Regions from separate parts of the Paenibacillus sp. Y280 genome, predicted to be linked through region 2. Evidence: a T-box and tRNA genes for the amino acid it is inferred to sense, from the RefSeq annotation. Region 2 holds a T-box; the other holds one or more tRNA genes.
The links. A T-box is a leader RNA that pairs with one kind of tRNA and senses whether it is charged. The one in region 2 lies ahead of leuS (leucine--tRNA ligase), so its partner is inferred to be a tRNA-Leu.
Positions count from the first base shown of each region.

Region 1: it encodes a tRNA-Leu, which carries the amino acid that the T-box ahead of leuS (leucine--tRNA ligase) is inferred to sense. The anticodon was not compared.

Region 1 is NZ_JBXCIW010000006.1:89,891-99,962, forward strand. It holds gene AC1TPC_RS09885 (xanthine phosphoribosyltransferase) at 1-501, shown strand, start outside; gene AC1TPC_RS09890 (hypothetical protein) at 584-916, shown strand; gene AC1TPC_RS09895 (hypothetical protein) at 1,030-1,254, shown strand; gene AC1TPC_RS09900 (NAD(P)-dependent alcohol dehydrogenase) at 1,349-1,981, opposite strand; gene AC1TPC_RS09905 (alcohol dehydrogenase catalytic domain-containing protein) at 1,978-2,340, opposite strand; gene AC1TPC_RS09910 (acyltransferase family protein) at 2,488-3,681, shown strand; gene AC1TPC_RS09915 (hypothetical protein) at 4,204-4,542, shown strand; gene AC1TPC_RS09920 (hypothetical protein) at 4,553-4,885, shown strand; gene AC1TPC_RS09925 (restriction endonuclease) at 5,089-5,736, shown strand; tRNA gene AC1TPC_RS09930 (tRNA-Leu) at 5,905-5,988, opposite strand; gene AC1TPC_RS09935 (xanthine phosphoribosyltransferase) at 6,071-6,673, shown strand; gene AC1TPC_RS09940 (Rrf2 family transcriptional regulator) at 6,779-7,201, shown strand; gene AC1TPC_RS09945 (divergent polysaccharide deacetylase family protein) at 7,379-8,281, shown strand; gene AC1TPC_RS09950 (N-acetylmuramoyl-L-alanine amidase family protein) at 8,246-8,947, opposite strand; gene AC1TPC_RS09955 (YqzE family protein) at 9,089-9,283, shown strand; gene AC1TPC_RS09960 (hypothetical protein) at 9,274-10,072, opposite strand, start outside.
Region 2 is NZ_JBXCIW010000007.1:13-10,084, reverse strand. It holds gene AC1TPC_RS11025 (ComEA family DNA-binding protein) at 1-111, opposite strand, end outside; gene comER (late competence protein ComER) at 300-1,139, shown strand; gene leuS (leucine--tRNA ligase) at 1,188-3,626, opposite strand; T-box leader at 3,708-3,958, opposite strand; gene AC1TPC_RS11010 (hypothetical protein) at 4,025-4,441, opposite strand; gene AC1TPC_RS11005 (amino acid permease) at 4,771-6,126, shown strand; gene AC1TPC_RS11000 (LysE family transporter) at 6,112-6,741, opposite strand; gene AC1TPC_RS10995 (CBO0543 family protein) at 6,898-7,350, shown strand; gene AC1TPC_RS10990 (cytochrome c oxidase assembly protein) at 7,490-8,293, opposite strand; gene AC1TPC_RS10985 (DUF2243 domain-containing protein) at 8,262-8,759, opposite strand; gene AC1TPC_RS10980 (hypothetical protein) at 9,189-9,344, shown strand; gene AC1TPC_RS10975 (DUF2512 family protein) at 9,539-9,877, opposite strand.

The DNA.
Region 1 (10,072 bases), on a different contig from region 2:
GCTTTGATAAACCACCAGGTCGACCCTGCATTGACGATGGAAATGGGACAAGAATTCGCAAGACGCTTCGCAGAAGAGCAAATTACGAAAGTCCTTACGGTTGAGTCTTCGGGCATACCCGCTGCATTCGCAACGGCGTACACGCTTGGCGTACCGCTCGTATTCGCTCGTCGGAAGAAGACGTTGATCGCAGATCCGGACGCATATTTGGAAAGAGTACCTTCCTTTACAAAGGGAATGGTTACCGATATTATGGTGTCAAAACAGTTTCTAACCGCAGAGGATCGGGTATTATTCATTGATGACATTATTGCGAATGGCGATGCTGCCCGTGGTCTCATCAAAATAATTCAGCGTTCGGGCGCAACCTTAATCGGCCTTGGCGTAGTCGTCGAGAAATCATTCCAAGCCGGTGGGAGAACCTTGCGGGAACAGGGCGTTCGAGTGGAGCCGCTCGTTCGTATTTCATCGCTAGATAACGGTGAAATCACATTTGAGTAACATGTTCCAGTACAAATGCTCTTTTCCCATCCAGCATTATCGCGTATACTAATACAGAAGTGATCGAGGGGAGGCACAAGTTATGGGGGAAATGTCTGCAGAGTTTATGTATGCGAAGCTTAACGATGCGAAAGTCCACTTTGAGCGTGCACTAGATTGCAAACATACGGAATTTGATGATTTATATCCTTATATGATCGAGCATCCGCAGTTTTTCTGGTACAAACGCTATGTGGCGTGGTCGGAGCTGCTAACGATTGTGAAGCTGTGCGACGAATTGTCTATTGAATGGCGGGATCAATTCACCGACCGTCAGAGCGAATATATCGGTAAGCGTGTAATGTCTTCACGCGTGCTGGATGAGTGGTATGAAACTAATGATGCCAAAGAGCGCCGGTTAACCGAACTTCAATAGGTTGAGTGAACATTTTTTATAGATTGAATGGAACCTCAATGTGATGCGCGAGCATGCATTGAGGTTTTTCAATACAGATACAGCTGCAAACAAGAATGCGGGAGGGAAGTTCAGTGATTAGCGAAGAGCAATTGGATCAATTCCGCGTTAGCGGGGAGACCGTTAGAGTCGTAAGAGATGAGATGGAAGTTAATGATGTACTCGGGATCGTAGTGGCATGGGACGAGTCCTCCGTTGTCATTCGCCGGCCTAATCGCCGTGTGGTAAAGCTAAGCCGCATTTACAGCTACTCGCCAGCATCTGAGGAACGTGCAAATCCTTTTGAAGATGTTACATAAATAGAGATTTACGTAGGATTAGGGAAGACCATTCAACTTTTGGATGGTTTTTTTTATGAGGAAGTGCCATCGACATCATGGAAAAAACACCTAATTACATATCATTTAAACTAGTATTTGATTCGATAGTAATGACAATTTTTCCTTTGGCATTTCCTTCACCAAGATACCGAAGAGCTGCAGCAGTCTCGTTTAACGGGTAACATTTATCAATAACAGGTACTACATTGCCGGATTCAAAAAGCTTTTTCATAACATTTAGATCCTCTTTGTTCGGCTTATGTATTAGAAGGCCCATTTGCTTATTCGTAATCATTGAAATCAATGGTCCTAGCAACATGACTTGGAAAAGTCGAGACATTAATCCGCCGACCATGATATAAATGCCATTTGGAAGTAATGCACGCTTGACATCGAATATCGAACGATCAGCCACAACATCAAGAATCAGATCGTAACGCCGTCCGTTTTTGGTGAAATCTTCTTCCGTGTAATCAATGACGTGGTCTGCACCAATCGAGCGCAGCATATCCAATTTACTCTTGCTGTCCACGCCGGTCACTTCAGCCCCGAATGATTTGGCAAGCTGCACCGCAAAAGTACCTACACCACCGCCCGCACCATTTATCAAAACCTTTTGCCCTTTTTTAATCTGTCCTTTATGGCGAAGTTCCTGCAGGGCGAGAATTGCCGCTTGAGGTACGGCTGCTGCTTCCTCGAATGTCATGCTGCAGATTTCAAAGCTAATGCACTTTCAGGAACACAAACATACTCGGCAAAACCACCCCAACCACACCCGGATATGTCCCCGAATACCTCATCGCCTGGCTGAAACTCTGTTGCGTTTGTGCCAACCGCTGCTACCCGCCCTGCTATGTCACAACCGAGTATTTTGTATTTTGGTTTTGAAAGCCCTTCAAGTCGAACCAGGAACGGCGTGCCTGTCAGGAGATCCAAGTCCCATGAATTCACGGATGCCGCATAAACTTTTACCAGTACTTCTTTGTCCTTCGGAGTCGGTTTTTCTGCCTCTTTGAGTTGAAGAACCTCAGGTGGCCCGTAATTTGTGTATACAATTGCTTTCATGAGTTTCCTCCAAGTTCGAACTTTCTTTTGCCTATTGTCATGACCTTTAGAATTTTTTCCATCCAATTACATGGTTCGACATACCTGTTATGGATTTTTATGTTATTATCAATTGGAAAATTTGATTTTGGGGACTGGTGTTGAACTTTGGAAACAAATCAGCGTTTAGAACAATTAGACTCAATCAGAGGGCTTGCTGCAACTTCAGTAATTTTGGCTCACATTTCGATTATCATTCCAAGCACCAACATTGTTGAGAAGTTAAATAACACTCCTCTGCATTTATTCTGGCTTGGTCATGAATCCGTCATTTTGTTTTTTATTTTAAGCGGTTTTGTTCTATCTCTTCCCTATCACAATAATAAACAATCAAAGTACAGACATTATTTAATAAGACGAATATGCAGGATCCTGATACCGAGTGCTATATCTATATTGCTAATCATGCTCCTAATGAGCATATTATCACCTAGCAATATTACAGGAGTAAGCGATTGGGCTAATACGATATGGTCAACTCCTTTTACAACTGAGATGATTGTCAATCATTTCATTCTTTTAAAAGAGTTTGACACTATGAATCTAAATCCTGTCATATGGTCGCTAATTCATGAGATGAGAATTTCTTTAATATTCCCTCTGATTATGTGGCTAATAGTTCGCAATAATAAAGGCGTTAATGCGATTATTTTATTTTCTATACCTGTCATATACTTTTTGAGTTATTATATCCTTCTCAATTTGTTTTCCTACGATATAACATCATTCCGTGCTGGTTATTCTTCTTATCTACTCACACCACACTATGTTGCGTTCTTTATGTTAGGAGCTTTGCTTGCAAAATATAAGAGAGATTTCAGTGAACGATATAACAGATTATCATTTGCCTTCAAAATTGCATTATTAGTTATTGGATTGACTCTTTATATGTACGTTTGGCTAGTGCTGCCTAATCATTCTTTGTTGCATATGTTTATAATAAATGATTGGGCTATTGCTTTAGGATGTTGTATCTTCATATTATTTAGTTTAAACTCTAAAACATTAAAGTCGATTTTACTGTTTAAGCCAATACATTTTGTAGGTAAAATATCCTATAGTGTTTATTTGTATCATTTAATTGTAATGTTGACACTCCTATATTCATTATCTGGAAAGATGCCAGTCATATCAATTTTAGTTCTTTCATTTATTGTTTCATTTGTTATAGCAACGATAATGTATTATTTGGTTGAGGTTCCATCTGTAAAATTGGGGAGACTTTTAAGCACGAAACTCATGCCTGACCATTCGATCATTCCAAAAACAATTGAATTCGAAAATCAGTCAGTAGGGGAGTGATGGAATTATTATTTTAACTTGTGAGAAGTACTTGAGCGCAGTTTTGATAATGGAAAAAAAAGTAAATAACAATAATTAAACATATTGTAATAAGAGTTTGATTTCATTCACTGAAAATTGTATCAAATTAGGAGCGTATATCATGGATTCGATATTATTTATTGCAACGTGGGCAATTGTAGGTATTTTTATTGGTGGGGTAATAGTACTGATTAGAGCTAAATTCAAGAAGTAAGGAATTACGAATGTGTCTCTTAATTTGTATGATGAAGTGTGAAAACAGCCACATCCAAGAAGGAAGTGACTGTACTCGTTATTCAACTAAAGCACCCGATAGTTTAAGTGTAATAATTCACAATTTTCCTATGCGAATTTTAATTAAATGGATTTTCTAAAGTATTAACTTCTTGGTATATTATTATTGGATCAGAAATTATACCATATTTTGTAGCAAGTAATATCAAAATTGGATGCTTTTCTATGAACTACTGTAAATATTTGAATGTGAACCAGTATTATTAGATGCTGAAATTAAGAATTTATCTTTTATATATAACCAAGCCACTAACTAGGTTCTCAAATAAAAATGAGAAGTTTGTTGTCACCATTTCACCTTCCTCAGGTCAAGTGAAAGTAAAGGCTGAGGATTTGCGTTCAGATGAAGTTATATCTTATTTTGATTTGAAAAGAGTAGACAGATTTGAAATTGTGGCGAACAAACAAGAACATTCTAGTGTTTTAATCACGCTGTGCCAAGATGAAATTCTACAAACATTAGAAATTGATTTTAAGCCAAGATTTAAGGCAGTTTTTAAGGAACATTTCGTTAGAAAAACATGGAATTTATCTACAAACGGTTGAGGGTGAATATATGACACTTAGTAAAAAACGATCTAGGAAAATAGTTGTAGAAGATGAAGAATACAGGTGGATTATCTCCGCAACTACAAGAGGATGTATCTTGTTAGTAGCAGAACATGGGCAGGAACAGGGACGAAGAATTGAAGTGCATATAGAATCAGATACTAATGATTATTGGGTCGAATTTCCATATGTTGATGATTTGAACTTAAAAATATTAAAACCAAAAGAAGTTGCTATTATTATTTTAGAAGCAATTGAACAAGGGTGGAAACCAAGGGAAAAGGGATTAACACTCGTTTTTGATTGGGTTGGAAATAAATTAGTAAGAAGGAAAGTATAGATTTTATTCAATAAATGAGAAGCTATAAAAGCATCATCATCCGATGGTGCTTTTCTTAAGCCTATGAGTGTGTATGTGAACTCTATCCTGTTTCGACAAACCATGGTAAGATTTAACTATTAATTCATTGAGTAGTAGATCGAATGGTCTAAGTTTCATTACTCTATTCATTGATATATAAAGTTGAGATGGAGGTTTCTTTTGTGATTGGTTACATCGTATTAGCTTTAATCATCGGCTTTTGTGTGGCAGCTATTATTGGGTTTAAAGTAAGAAATAAACCGGATAATAAGAGTTTTAGTCAGCCTTTTGAAGAAAATTATAACTTAAAGGAAATTGATATTACAGATATTGACAAGATGGAAGACGGCTCTGAGTTTGAGATGTATCTGTATAGGCTTCTGATTGAGCTGGGATACTCAGGCGTTTATAAGACAACGAATAGTAGAGATTTTGGAGCAGATGTGGTTTTTACTGATCGTGAGGGTATAAGAAATGTAGTACAGGCCAAGCGATACTCTGATTCTGTTGGCATTAGCGCTGTGCAGGAAGTATTCTCATGTATGCGTTATTACAAAGCTAAGAAGGCAATTGTGATTGCGACAGCCACTTTCACAGAACCATGTGAAACCCTGGCAGGAGTAAATCATGTAAAGCTGCTTGATAGAGCTGATTTGATAAAAATTATGGATGCATTCAAGGAAGATGATATAGCAGCGGCTAAAGGAATAATTGAAGCAGAGCCAAGAATGATATTGGAGTCTTGGAGTGAAGCTAATAGTAATGTCCTGCATGAAATCAGGAAGGACTACAAGGCTGAGAAGTACGTAAAGTCAGTGATGGGAAAGTAATGGATGTGCTAACGACTAACTTCGCTGTTGGTCGTTTTTATATGTTTTTTAAGCAACAAAAAAACCACTGATTATTATAATAATCAGTGGTTTGTATTTACAAAATGGAGTCAATCATTGACCATTAGATTAAACTTCGTCTAAAATAGTCTGTAAACCTAATTAGGATGCGGTCGAGAGGACTCGAACCTCCACGGCTGTTACACCACTAGAACCTGAATCTAGCGCGTCTGCCAATTCCGCCACGACCGCGTATTTTGTTTCAACAGAAAATATCTTAACATTAATTACGTGTAAATGTCAACAAAATTTTATATAAATGGAGGAATATGCTGTGAAGCAATTAGAGCAAAAAATTTTAGAGGAAGGAATTGTCCTAAACGGGAATGTACTGAAAGTGGACTCCTTTCTCAATCATCAGGTTGATCCGCAGCTTATGCTCAGCATTGGCCAAACCTTCGCTGCTTTATTTGAAGAAGAAGGCATTACAAAGGTACTTACGCTTGAATCCTCAGGCATTGCGCCGGCTGTCATGGCTGCATTAACGATGAATGTTCCGCTGCTCTTTGCACGCAAGCGCAAGTCGTTAACGCTCAAGGACGATCTTTATACCGAGAAGATTTATTCCTTCACGAAGCAGGAGGAGAGCGAGGTTACCGTATCGCGCAAATTTATGTCTGAGGAAGATCGCGTCCTTATCATTGATGATTTTCTAGCGAACGGCGATGCTGCGCTTGGCTTGGCGCGCATCGTTGAGCAGGCGGGTGGTACGGTGGCGGGTATCGGCATCGTCATAGAGAAGGCGTTCCAGCCAGGACGCGAGAAGCTTATCGAGCTAGGCTATCGCGTACATTCCTTGGCGAGGGTGGCTTCGTTGGCAGATGGGAAGGTAACCTTTGCTGCTGAGCCTGTTGCGCAAACCGCGTCAAAAGTTTGACAATGGATGCACCGTGTAACTATAATGCTTACATGGCAACCGGCTGGACAGTCAATTTTGTCGCGGGAAGGTATCATCATTATTTTTTGACAGGCGGTGAATGCGTTGACTAGCAATCGATTTGCGGTAGCGGTTCATATTTTGACCTTATTGGAGACAAATAAGGCGGCACGACTGACTTCAGATTATATTGCTGGCAGCGTGAATACGAACCCTGTCGTCATTCGCAGAATTATTGGATTGTTAAATAAAGCTGGCCTCGTCGCTACAAGCGCTGGCGTGGCGGGAGCCGTCATAACTAGACCGGCAAGCGAAATTACGCTCTTGGATATATACAATGCTGTCCATAACAATGGTCAAGACGAGCTGTTTGCTATTCATGAGAAGCCGAATCCGGCATGTCCGGTTGGCCGAAATATTCAATCATCGCTTGAAGCGGCTTTTAATGAAGCGCAGCAGGCGATGGAAAATAAACTTGCCAACATTACGCTTGAAGCAGTCACGCTGGATGTCGTGAGCAAGTTTTAATCGAATCGACTGCAGGAAGAAGAGGCCTAGCTCTAGAGTGGGCCTCTTTCTTTTGCTCTTTTTTCGTTTATTGCGACATAAACCAAAAGCAAAATTTCCTAAGACTTCTATATTTTAAGCATATTTTCCAGCCTCTTCACAAACAATGATAGTAAAAGATGAGGGGTGTATGCAGCAATGAGCAAACAGGATGGATGGTCTGATAATATGAACGTGGAAAAGAGAAGCAGAAACAGGCGTTTACTCATGATGTCGGCTATTGCTGTGATGTGTATGTGCAGTTTAGTTTTCGCTGTGAGCAATGCTGGATATGATCGAATATATGCTCAGTCTGCGTTAAAGCATAGGGCAGCTGCTTCAGAGGAGAAGGAAGTTCGGACTGTCGCGATCGTAATTGACGATTTTGGCAACGGGATGAACGGCACGTCGGAAATGATGAAGCTTCCGGTGAAAATAACGGCAGCGATTATGCCCTTTATGCCGACAACTAAGCGGGATGCGGAGGCAGCGCATAGGCTTGGACACGATGTGATCGTCCATATGCCGATGGAGCCGAATAAGGGACTGAAAAAGTGGCTTGGTCCAGGTGCGCTTACGACGGATTTGAGCGATGCAGACGTTCGCAAGCGTGTGGAGGATGCGATTAACGATGTGCCGCATGCAATCGGCATGAATAACCATATGGGTTCTAAGGTGACGGCTGACGAGAGAATAATGCGAATCGTGCTAGGCGTATGCAAGGAGCGGGGTTTGTTTTTTCTCGATAGCCGAACGACCTACAAAACGGTTGTACCCAAAATAGCGGCGGAGCTCGGTGTCCCGATTGTTTCCAATGATGTTTTTCTCGATGATGTCTACACGGTTCAGCATATATCAAAGCAAATTAACGAGCTGCGCAAGCATCTGGAATTGCACGCGAGCTGCATCACCATCGGACATGTTGGACCTGCGGGACTCAAGACAGCAGCCGTTCTGCAGCAGTACATTCCAGCGATGCAGCAAAGTGTGCAATTTGTGAAGCTGACCGAGCTGGTTAGAGGCGGTTCAATGAACGATCCATTTGTATTGCCCAATTCCTGAGGCGATAGCGGCTGCAACCTCTTGCTGACGCTGTGGATTGGTAAGCATGGTTCGGTCTTTAACACTGCTGATAAAGCCCATTTCGACAATAACGGCAGGCTGCTGAACGCGATTGAGCAAATAAAACGGCTTTCCCTCCCGCGGGAGGAAGGCTGTATTTTGCTGTCGATTAAGCGCATCCTGAATGCAAAAAGCGAGCAAGGAGCTTTCTCCGCTGCTCTGATGCAGAACGAGAGGGCCATGCTGCGAGCTTTTTTTCGACCAATTCACATGGAGGCTAACGAGCAGCTCGCTCTCAATCTCCTGCGTAAGCTGATGGCGCTGCGACAAGTCCTTGCGATGCCTGGAGCGTGTAATATGCCAGCGATTGTCATCACTTAACGCGTAATCGGCAGTTCGATTTAGAACAGAGGGAATATTTTGGCTGCGTAAAATAAAATATAGCTTGCGGGCGACTGCTAAATTGATGTCCTTCTCGAGAATATCGGCAGAGGATGCCCCTCCGTCGATGCCGCCATGCCCAACATCAATGATCACGACCGTAGACGGCAATGCCCAATCCGGATCGGTACCGACCGGCAGAAGAGGCCAAGCTTGAGCGCTTGATGAGCTGGTAAGAGCTGCAAGCCACAGCACGATAATGCCGAGTGCTATTTTACGAAGCATAATAAATTTTCCTCCAGATCACTTTGACTTACCGTATAGCGTGGCTTTTTGGAGGAAAACTCATGCATGTTTACATTCGATTGCTGCAGGGCAAACTTTATAACATCATCTTATTCGAATAGGGAGAGAGGAGCTGGGCAAATGGCGAAGGGCGATGAGTACGTAAAATATGTGACTGAGCGGTTTGTGAACTATATGGAAACACCGAGGGAAGAAAGAAAGCAACAAAGAACGTCAGCCAAAGCGCGTAGAGAGCCATGGCTGACGAGGTGGTTCGGATATGGGCCTATGAGCATTATGCTATGGTGGCGAGGCAGATCTGAGCGTCATCGGTAAAAATGGCCAAGCTCGATCAGCAGCGTTAAGGGGATATAACGGCGATCTGAGCCATTCTCATCTGCTTCAAGCGCCACGTAAATAGATCCTGTATTCCATTTGTTATAGCCGACTACCGACCACACATATAGCATTTGGCCATCGAACAGCTCAGAGGTATAGCGGAGTTGTTCTTTGTTGTTGAGATTGGTGAACAAAGAGGAATAAGAGCTGGTGCTTAATGGAAGAGGCTTCTTGGTCAGCCATGGCAGCTTCGCAAACGTGTTGAATGAGGAAATCGTTACTTGCTTCAAGAGGGTCGCGTGATCAGCTACTGCCATTTGCTTCGCATTCGTCAATTTCATTGTTGACGCTGCTTGCCAATCGCTTGGCTGCACGGGCAGCACCTCGCCGCTAGCGGCATCTGTGTAATAGGTTTCCTTATCCGCTGTTATTTTCCAGGCAGCCAGAAGCGGATGAATATAAAGGGCTTCGGTGTTGGAGGCGGGCTGCAACAGCTCCAGCTGCTTTATCGATCTAGAAAGTGTACGCTCATCGAATAAAGGGTTATGGCTTGTCCCATATTCGCCGAGTTGGAATCCGCCAGCCTCAACGGCATGAACAATGAGGTATCCAACCGTTTCGCTGTTTTGCTTCACAAGGACAAGCCAGCTGTGTGTACCCGGTCCAATCGGTGAAATATCGAGTGAAGATTTTTTCCATGCTTCAAAAGATGGCGCTTCGGCAAGCTCGTCCACCCAGCGCTGCGCTTGCTGCTCAAGCGGCTCATAAGCCGTCGCACGATTTGCT
Region 2 (10,072 bases):
GTCCTGTTTTGGTTCCATCAGTGCTGAGGCTAAAAGAATAACAGCCACTATAATAAGCGCTGCGGCAAATATTAGCTGTTTATTCGACATTTCAATCGAAGAAGGCTTCATTTCAGTCCGACCTTTCTGCAAACAACATATTGTTTGGCATATAGTGACATATAAAACAAGTACTAAGGAATAAGGTAAGAGAGCAAACGAAACAAATACAGAAATTTTGACTCGGGATTTGCTCGCGCATGCCTTTAGAACGATCTGATTCCGGTTATGCGCGCGCCAAACCTATAGGAGGGTTCAGTATGAATGTCGGATTTATCGGGACTGGCACGATGGGAAGTCTGCTCATTGAAGCATTTATTGCATCAGGCGCGTTAGCGCCAGCACAAATTGCTGTCAGCAACCGCACCTTTACAAAAGCGCAAGCCTTGGCCGACCGTTATTCCGGCATGAGAGCCGAATACACGAATGCGGGAGCAGCCAGCGGCTGCGATATCGTTTTTTTATGCGTCAAGCCGTTAGAATTCAAAAAGGTCGTCGATGATTTGAAGCCCGTCATTAGACCAGGCCAAATGGTTGTTTCCATCACAAGTCCTGTTCTTATCTCCCATCTGGAGGGTGAGCTCGATTGCAAGATCGCAAAGATGATTCCGAGCATCACGAATTATGTGTGGAGCGGAGCATCGCTTTGCATTTACGGCCAGTCGGTTGATGAGGAAGACAAAGCGCGGCTTGAGAATTTGTTGTCCAACATAAGCGAGCCGCTTCGAATAGATGAGGGCTATACACGCATCGTATCGGATCTGTCAAGCTGCGGACCTGCCTTCATCTCCTTCCTGCTCGAGCAATTTGTCGATGCAGCCGTTCAGGAAACGGGTATCGGCCGCGAAGAAGCTCTTCGAGTAGCCAGCGCCATGCTGCTTGGCACAGGTCTTCTGCTAACCGAGGGCGGGCTAACGCCAGCAGATGTTCAGGAAAGGGTGGCTGTGCCTGGAGGCATTACTGCAAAAGCATTGCATCTGCTGCGCCGCGAGACGGACGGCGTCTTCAATCAGCTTATCCGCACGACGCATGACAAGTTCGATGAAGATGTAATCAAGGTTTCAACTGCCTTCATAGGCGAAAAGGTGAACGGTCAATAGCTGTTCTTCAGCTAATGCCCGTTCACCTCTTTTATTTGCACTCATTGATTAATTAGCGACGATGTTGACAAGCTTGCCTTTTACCGCAATGACTTTGCGAATCGTTTTGCCGGCAATCAGCTCTTGCACTTTTTCCAGCTCCTTCGCCAAGCTTTCCATTTCTGCAACGTCCATATCTGCTGCAATGGATACGCGGTCGACGATTTTGCCGTTAACTTGGACAACAATTTCAACCTCTTGATCCACTGTCCATGCATCTTCAAACGTCGGGAATGAAGCGTAAGTCAGTGAATCCTTGCGACCAAGCTTCTCCCATAGCTCTTCTGCGATATGCGGAGCAATTGGCGAAATCAATTGCACGAATTGCTCCATAGCCGCAAGCGGCAGCACTTCCGTTTTGTATGCTTCGTTAACGAAAATCATCAGTTGGCTAATGACCGTGTTGAAGCGAAGCGCTTCATAATCCTCTGTCATTTTCTTAATGGAACGATGCCAAGTGCGCTTGAAAGCATCGCTTGTATCGCCATCTCCGATTTTAGCGTTTAGGCTGCCATCCTCGTTTACGAACAAACGCCATACACGGCTAAGGAAACGGTACGTGCCTTCGACGCCGTTTGTGTTCCAAGGCTTAGTCGCTTCAAGCGGCCCCATGAACATTTCATACATACGGAGCGTGTCAGCACCAAACTCATTGACGATATCATCAGGGTTAATGACGTTGCCGCGTGATTTGGACATTTTCTCGTTGTTATTGCCAAGAATCATCCCTTGGTTTACGAGCTTGTGGAACGGCTCCTTCGTATCAACTACGCCGATATCATAAAGCACCTTATGCCAGAAACGTGCGTAAAGCAAATGAAGCACCGCATGCTCAGCACCGCCGATATAAAGGTCAACCGGCAGCCATTCCTTTTGCTTCTCTGGCGAACACAGCTGCTTGTCGTTTTTCGGATCGATGAAACGCAGGTAGTACCAGCAGCTTCCGGCCCATTGCGGCATCGTATTCGTCTCGCGGCGTGCTTTCATACCCGTCTCAGGGTCAATTGTATTGACCCATTCCGTAACGCTTGCAAGCGGAGACTCGCCAGTGCCTGAAGGCGTTATCGCATCAACATCAGGCAGCAAGAGCGGCAGCTGGTCCTCAGGCACGGTTTTCATCGTGCCGTCCTCCAGATGAATAATTGGAATCGGTTCGCCCCAATAACGCTGGCGGCTGAACAGCCAATCGCGCAAACGGTAAGTTATTTTGCCCTTACCTTTGCCTGCAGCATCCAAATGCTCGATCATTTTTGCAATAGCGTCCACGTTAGTCAAGCCGTTTAAGAAGTCGGAATTCACATGCGGTCCATCGCCTGCATAAGCTTCCTTCGTAATATCTCCGCCCCCAACAACCTCAACGATCGGAAGGTCGAATTGCTTCGCGAACTCCCAGTCACGTGCATCGTGACCTGGTACGGCCATAATAGCGCCTGTGCCATAGCCGGCAAGCACGTAATCCGCTATCCAAATTGCCGTTTTTACGCCATTCACAGGATTGATCGCATAAGCGCCTGTAAATACGCCTGATTTATCTTTTGCCAAATCGGTACGCTCTAGGTCACTCTTGCGCGCTGCAGCTTCTTGGTAAGCTTCTACAGCCGCTTTTTGCTCTGAGGTTACGATTTGCGCTACAAGCTCATGCTCTGGCGCCAAGACGCAATAAGTCGCGCCAAACAATGTATCCGGGCGAGTCGTAAATACGACCAATGCCGAATCATGTCCGTCAATCTCGAAAGTAACCTCAGCGCCTTTCGACTTACCAATCCAGTTGCGCTGCATATCCTTAATGCTCTCCGACCAGTCGAGCTCTTCCAGATCATCCAGCAAACGATCTGCATATTCGGTAATTTTCAAAATCCATTGGCGCATCGGCTTACGCACAACCGGGTGGCTGCCCCGCTCGCTAAGGCCATTGATTACTTCTTCATTAGCAAGAACAGTTCCAAGCGCCTCGCACCAATTAACCGAAACCTCGGCAACGTATGCAAGTCCTCTATTGTACAATTGGATAAAAATCCATTGCGTCCATTTGTAATATTCGGGATCAGTCGTGCTGATCTCGCGGTCCCAGTCGTATGAGAAGCCAAGCGATTTAATTTGACGGCGGAAATTATCGATATTTTTGAACGTAATATCGCGTGGATGCTGGCCTGTATCAAGCGCATGCTGCTCCGCTGGCAAGCCAAAGGCATCCCAGCCCATCGGATGAAGCACGTTGTAGCCCTTCATTCTTTTGTAACGGGATACGATATCCGTAGCGGTGTAGCCCTCCGGATGACCTACATGCAAACCCGCCCCGGATGGATACGGAAACATATCGAGTGCGTAAAACTTCGGTTTGTCCGCTTCTTCTGTCGTTTGAAATGTTTTGTTTTTATCCCAGTATTGCTGCCACTTCGGCTCGACAACAAGCGGATTGTAGCCGTGAAATTGCTGTTCTTGACTCATTTGAGATATCCCCCTAAAAATTATGTGCTGTACGTATGCATCTTCAAAAAAACATAAAACCTCCCGCCCCTAGCGATTAACGCTAGGGACGAGAGGTTGTTCTCCCGTGGTACCACCCTAGTTAGCGGCAGGCATGCTTTGCCTATCGCTCACTTGTCGCCTTTAACGCAGGCCAGACGGTGCTTTTTTCGCAATCGATGCCTCGCACCGACCTCTTTATTCGCACAGCTCCAAGGCGAGCTTCATTTCGCAGCAGGTCCGGCTTGCACCCTAAAAACACCGGCTCTCTAGGCCTTGCTTACGAAATTACTGTTCCTCTTCAACGCTCCATATGCATAAAATGGTTAGTTTCGATTATAAAGATCGCGCGGTACGGTGTCAAGAGAGGAGCGCCCGTACTATATATGAGAAGTGCCGCTCCGGCGGCCTAATGTAAAGATTCTGACCAGAAGAAGGAGCAGCGCGATATGTACCGCAATCCAGCCGATCGAAGCCCCTGTTCCAAATAAACTGACGAGCAGCCACAATGCAAACGGTGGAAGCTGAATTAAAAAAAGCAAAGACAATACGATAATAAGTAATCCGTCGTTTGCTTGAGGGTTCATCTTCTGTCTAAGCAGCAGTATCGTAAGCAAAACAAATCCAAGGCCGATTGAGATTTTGCTCCAATATTGCACGGTATTTTGTACGGTCCTGGACTCCAACCCTGTAAAACCGTTGCTAGATCCTGTTTCGGCAACATAAAGAATGCCCAATGCTATAGATAGAAGACCTGTAAGAACTATCAGCCATTTTCTCCAGTTCATACTCGTCATGGTCAATTCAACACCTTCCTATAATCGGAGTGACTCGGAGCAGATTTCCTCACTCACCGAACATGCATGGCTCACGCATCCTCTTATACGAGTATTTCCAAATAATTGTTGCATCTTATTCCGCTTTATCCATTTGGTTGGAATTCATCATATCACTCTTCTAACGAGCTTAAGGACGAACTGCTGGAGGGAAATGTTTCCCTCCAGTTTTAGACTTATTGAATATTTTTTTAAGTTAAGAGCATACTATTTTTTTGTGAGAAACCGAATCAACGAAAATAAAAATATATATAAAATACGAAGTTTTTTAACATGGAGAGACTAACTACATGAAAAAAAATAATAATAAATCGTCTAATGCTAACAATGACAAACTTCAATGGTGGCAATTATCTTTGCTTGGTGTAGCTTGTACAATTGGTACAGGTTATTTTCTCGGGTCGGGATTAGCTATTAAAATAGGTGGTCCTGCTGTATTAATTTCATTTCTTACTGCTGCAATAGGCACATATCTCGTCTTTGATGTGCTTGCGCAAATGACAGCTGAACATCCAATAAAGGGCTCCTTTCGCTCATATGCCAAACAAGCCTATGGCCGATGGGCCGGTTTTAGCAGCGGATGGGTGTATTGGTCCTCTGAATTATTAATAATGGGCAGTCAATTAACCGCTTTATCCTTATTTTCTCGTTTTTGGTTCCCAAACATTCCAATTTGGATTTTGGCTTCCATATTTGCAGTTCTGGGATTATCCATCATATTCGCCGGAACAAAAGGGTTTGAACGAATGGAAAATATATTTGCTATTATTAAAGTATCTGCGATTGTAATGTTTATTGTGATCGCCATACTGGCTCTATTCGGCTTGCTGGGAAAAGGCAAATCTAGTCCTGCATTTCCGTTCGAAAGTTTTTTCGAAAAAGGCATCATGGGCTTATGGTCTTCCTTGCTTTTTGCCTTTTATGCTTTTGGCGGAATAGAGATTATGGGTATTATGGCTATGCGACTGCGAGAACCCAAGGATGCGCCAAAAGCAGGAAAAGTTATGCTTGGTTTACTGGCAATCATTTATGTGGCGTCCCTAATTCTCACGATTACCCTAATTTCCTGGAAAGAACTAAACACTAAGAAAAGTCCTTTTTTACTCGCACTCAATCAATATGAGCTGCCTTTCGTACCACATCTATTTATCGGGATTTTGATCATTGCCGGTTTTTCTACGATGGTCGCTTCACTTTTTGCAGTTACGAGTATGCTCGTTACTTTAGCGGAAGATAATGACGCACCTTCGCTCTTTGCCCAAAAAGCAAAGGACCGTCCGCTTCTCGCTATTGGATTGACGACAACTGGACTTCTTGTGTCAATCATTTGCGCAATGCTGCTGCCTGGAGAGATTTACGAGTATTTCACGACAGCTGCTGGCTTAATGCTTCTTTACAATTGGATTTTCATTCTCTTATCCTCAGGCAGCATATTAAAGCTCACTACATGGGGGAAAACAAAACGAATCCTTGGAATGTTCATTCTATGTATGGCAGTAATCGGTTCGTTATTTCATCATACTAGCAGGCCTGGTTTCATGGTAAGTATGGGGTTTCTAATTATAATTTCAATCGTAACTTGGCTAATGAGGAAAAAATGGAAGAAAGCCGTACCACTTTCTGAGAAGTCTTTATTTAAAAAATAGAACATCTATGGCTTTATAGCCAAAATAAAGCCCAAATCCAATCAGCGATAAACCCGATAATATAGCGATACCTTTCAGAATACGTTCCGTTAACCATTTACGGGCAGTACTTGCTGCTCCAGCCATTGTTACATCCCAAATAAAAACACCGAAAAGAATGGCAAAGCTATATAAAATCAATTGTTTGGCATCATATTTTTCCGCCGTTTCTGCAAGCACAGAACCATAAATTCCAAGCCAGAACAAGATAGACAAAGGATTGGACAATGACATTAAAAAACCAGAAAGAAACGATTTAAATCGGCTGCCCTCGCTGATTTTTCTAGATCCTATAGCTTGTCCAATACCCATCAAGCTTTCAACTCCGGTATAGATTAGCACAAAGCTGCCAAACAGCCAGAGAAACGTTTGCATAAAAGGAATATTAATGAAATGGACGATTCCAAAATAGACCATCAGCATATATAGGATATCGGCTACCATCGCTCCTAGTCCGACCAACCATGCATGCCAAAAGCCTTTTTTAATGCCCGCATCCAATTGAGCAGCATTAATAGGTCCTATTGGTGCAGATAAGGATAGTCCTAAAAAGATATAACCAAGCAATACACCCAATCTTGAACACTCCTTTTTCTATAATCACATTGAATGCTCGTACCATCTTATTCCTCAACTGAATAGAATATGAAAAAAAACTAATTAAATTAAAGAATCTAATCGTAATAAGGCTAATTTGATGTGGATGATCATACTATGCAGGAGGTAAAACATATGCTTTTTAATGTCATCATTTTTTTTATAATCCCATGGATACTTGGCTTATATCTAATAAAGCATGACTTTAATATGTTACTTAGAATTGCTCCTTTTTCGGGTCTTATTTCTTTTGCTGTTAATGATATCGGCTACCATTTTAAATGGTGGAAAGTCGCTCCTTTTGTACTTGAAGAAGTTGCTGCATTACCTTCCAACATTGGACTTTATCCGATAACCGCTTGTTACATGGTGTATATAATTAAGAGATACAAAATTAATAAATTTCTGATACTTATCATTACATCCGTTTTTTTAACCGTGTTGGAAGCCATACTTTTTGTATTTAACAAAGTTGCCTATGAGAACGGTTGGAATATCTTTTGGACATTCGTATCCTATGTCATTCCGTACTGTCTTGTTTTAATTTATGACCAACTTTTCAAAGATAAATTTAATAAGACGCGTTGAGTTTTTGGTATTATGAATACCTAAACCATTAAAATCACAATTTTGAAAAAAAGGTACAGTACCTCAAAATAGGAGGAGACTGTACCTTTTTAGTCTTTCAATTAAAATTTTCAAGGTAAAGTATTCATACTTTACTGCTTTATTTTGCATGAGGATTCAGCGCTATTTGAGGTCGGGTCGCATTGAACCATTGTAAGAAGAGTATAGAGATAAGAAAAATATCAACAATGTCGCCACCATAGTACATGATCATACTTCCTAATTCTGCTTGGGCTGCAGGTATGCCAGAAAGGTGATTTGAATAAATGTACTTAGACAATATTCCGTGACCAGAAAAGGCAAGAAGCAATAAAAGCGTCCGATAAAAAAAACTTTTTCGATGAGGTGCAGGGTCTATGTATATGATTGATGATGTGAAAAGATATCCCGCGAAGAATAAATGCATATGCACCAAAATATGCAGCATTAAGCTTTGTTGCATCAAGTTGTATAAGTCTGTTGTGTAGAGTAACCACAGTCCTCCAATATTGAGAATAGATGTTACAATCGGATCGTATAGCAACCGAAAAGGAGCACTTCTCAGAATGAGTGAAAGTCCACGTGCTTGTTTCAAACTGAGCGATCTCAATAGGAGGGTCATTGGTGCACCCAGTGCTAAAAGGAGTGGAGCAAGCATCCCAAGCAGGAGGTGAACAGTCATATGTGCCGAGAAATCAGTGTGAGCGCGACTTGCTAAAGGTCCAACCACTGATACTGCTGCACTAAGTACGCCGAAAATCCAATAGAAATAACGGTATAACGAGAACGGTTTATAGTATTTTTGGGATACGATCGCCAAAACTATATAAATAATTATGATTATTGCAAACGGCAGCGCTGAAATTAGTTCAAAAAGAACTCTGTTGCCATGCTCATGATGGTTCATTGAAAGCATTTCTTCCATCTTCCTTAAGCTCCTTAGAAGAAAGAATAATAAACACCAAGCCGGAAATTATCATAATAATAGCAAGAATATTCCATAACCAATCGTAAATGAAAACATTGTCTACATATCGGATTTGGTGTAACCGCATCAGTTTATGTTGGATGGTACCGTCGTATATCTGGAATAATCCACCGCCTAACAATACGCCCCCCCACCATCTCTTCATCAACAATGCGTTTCGTCGATGAAGATCCGCAAACATAAACAATCCTCCAATTGTTGCTATCCAACTAAAGGCATGAAAGAAACCGTCTGAAATTAACCCAATATCGGTGGTTAATTTATCATAAAAGTGATGCCAATGCAGAATTTGATGAAAAAAGGTTTCGTCTGTGAAGGCGACTAAACCTAAACCGAATAAAAAACCCGACCAGAGGTTGCGACTCGTGTACATAGTGATTTGATTAATGTTATTAGCAGCCATAAAGGACCCCCTGTAATAATTATTCAATCTCCTATTCCGTCATTTTATCCAATTCTTCATGGTACAATCCTATTCTCGAAAAAAACAGGCTCCCGCTAATGAACTTCGTTTGCAATGTTCTTTCTCAAGACGGGAAGTTTTTTATAAAATTTATTTAATTTGAAACTAAAAAACCGGCTTTTCTGCCGGCTTTGTTCTGAAATCATTATTTGGGAACACAAGGGGAATAAAGGTTCATAGTCAGGTGGATATTCACGAGGTAATCCATCATCGTTGGGATAGTATTCCCACGCTTTAGGCTATCTATCCATTCATAATTATCTGGAGGCGATATAGCGTTGCAATTCTTCTAAAGTTATTGCTCCAACAAATTCCGACGATAATAATCGGAACGGATGGCATAATAAGCAAGGAATGGAGGTGATGCTAATGGTTTCGAGAATAAATGAGCAGCCTGTAAAATTGGAGGAGAACGATCTTACTCGTGAGCAATTCTCCGACGTATACGCCGCGGGAACAAGTGACGGCATTCATCAGTTGGCGGACAAAAAGGTGAAAATCGAAAACGAGCCTTATTCTTCTTAAGCAACAACAAAAAACCTACCATAAACCGTTATGGTAGGTTTTCCATATATCTGCTATATGCCGTTCCCGAACGTTCCAGGAATCCGGCCCGCCTTGATCCATCGATGCTGCAGTTTATTAATTGATCTATATTGTTATGGTTTTCGATAATCTCAGACAGACGACTCATATTCCACCTCCATCTTTACTTTTGACTATGCGATTCTAAATTCCTCATTAAATAAATAACGATGCAATACCCATTCGGCAACCCCAATCATAAACGCGATAAACAATGTTTCCCCCATACTTAATTGCCAATCAAGATAATAAGCCAAGGTACCAAGATAAATCGCAGCCAACATAAAGTCGGCAATCGTTGCGACAGTGTTGTTTATTCTGCGAAGTATGATTTGATCGCCGACCAAATAAGCAATAACCGTAAGTCCCGTTGCAGTCAAAGCGGCACTCATAAAAGACACTTCGGTGTAGTATACAAGCAGCGAAATAACGACAGCACCATTAACCAACCATTTCAATATGAATTTTATCAAAGTTATCTACTCCCTCTTTTTATTATTATTTAAGTAATCCTTAGTATTCCTTTTTGATTTTCTTATTATTCTTATTGAATTTTTTATAAAAAAGGAGCCATTCCTGTAATGAAGTAATTTGAGCTTTGAAAGAAAAAAGCGCCTCTAGTATACTGGGAAACGTTCCGGCAAGAACTAAACCCACATACGAAAAGA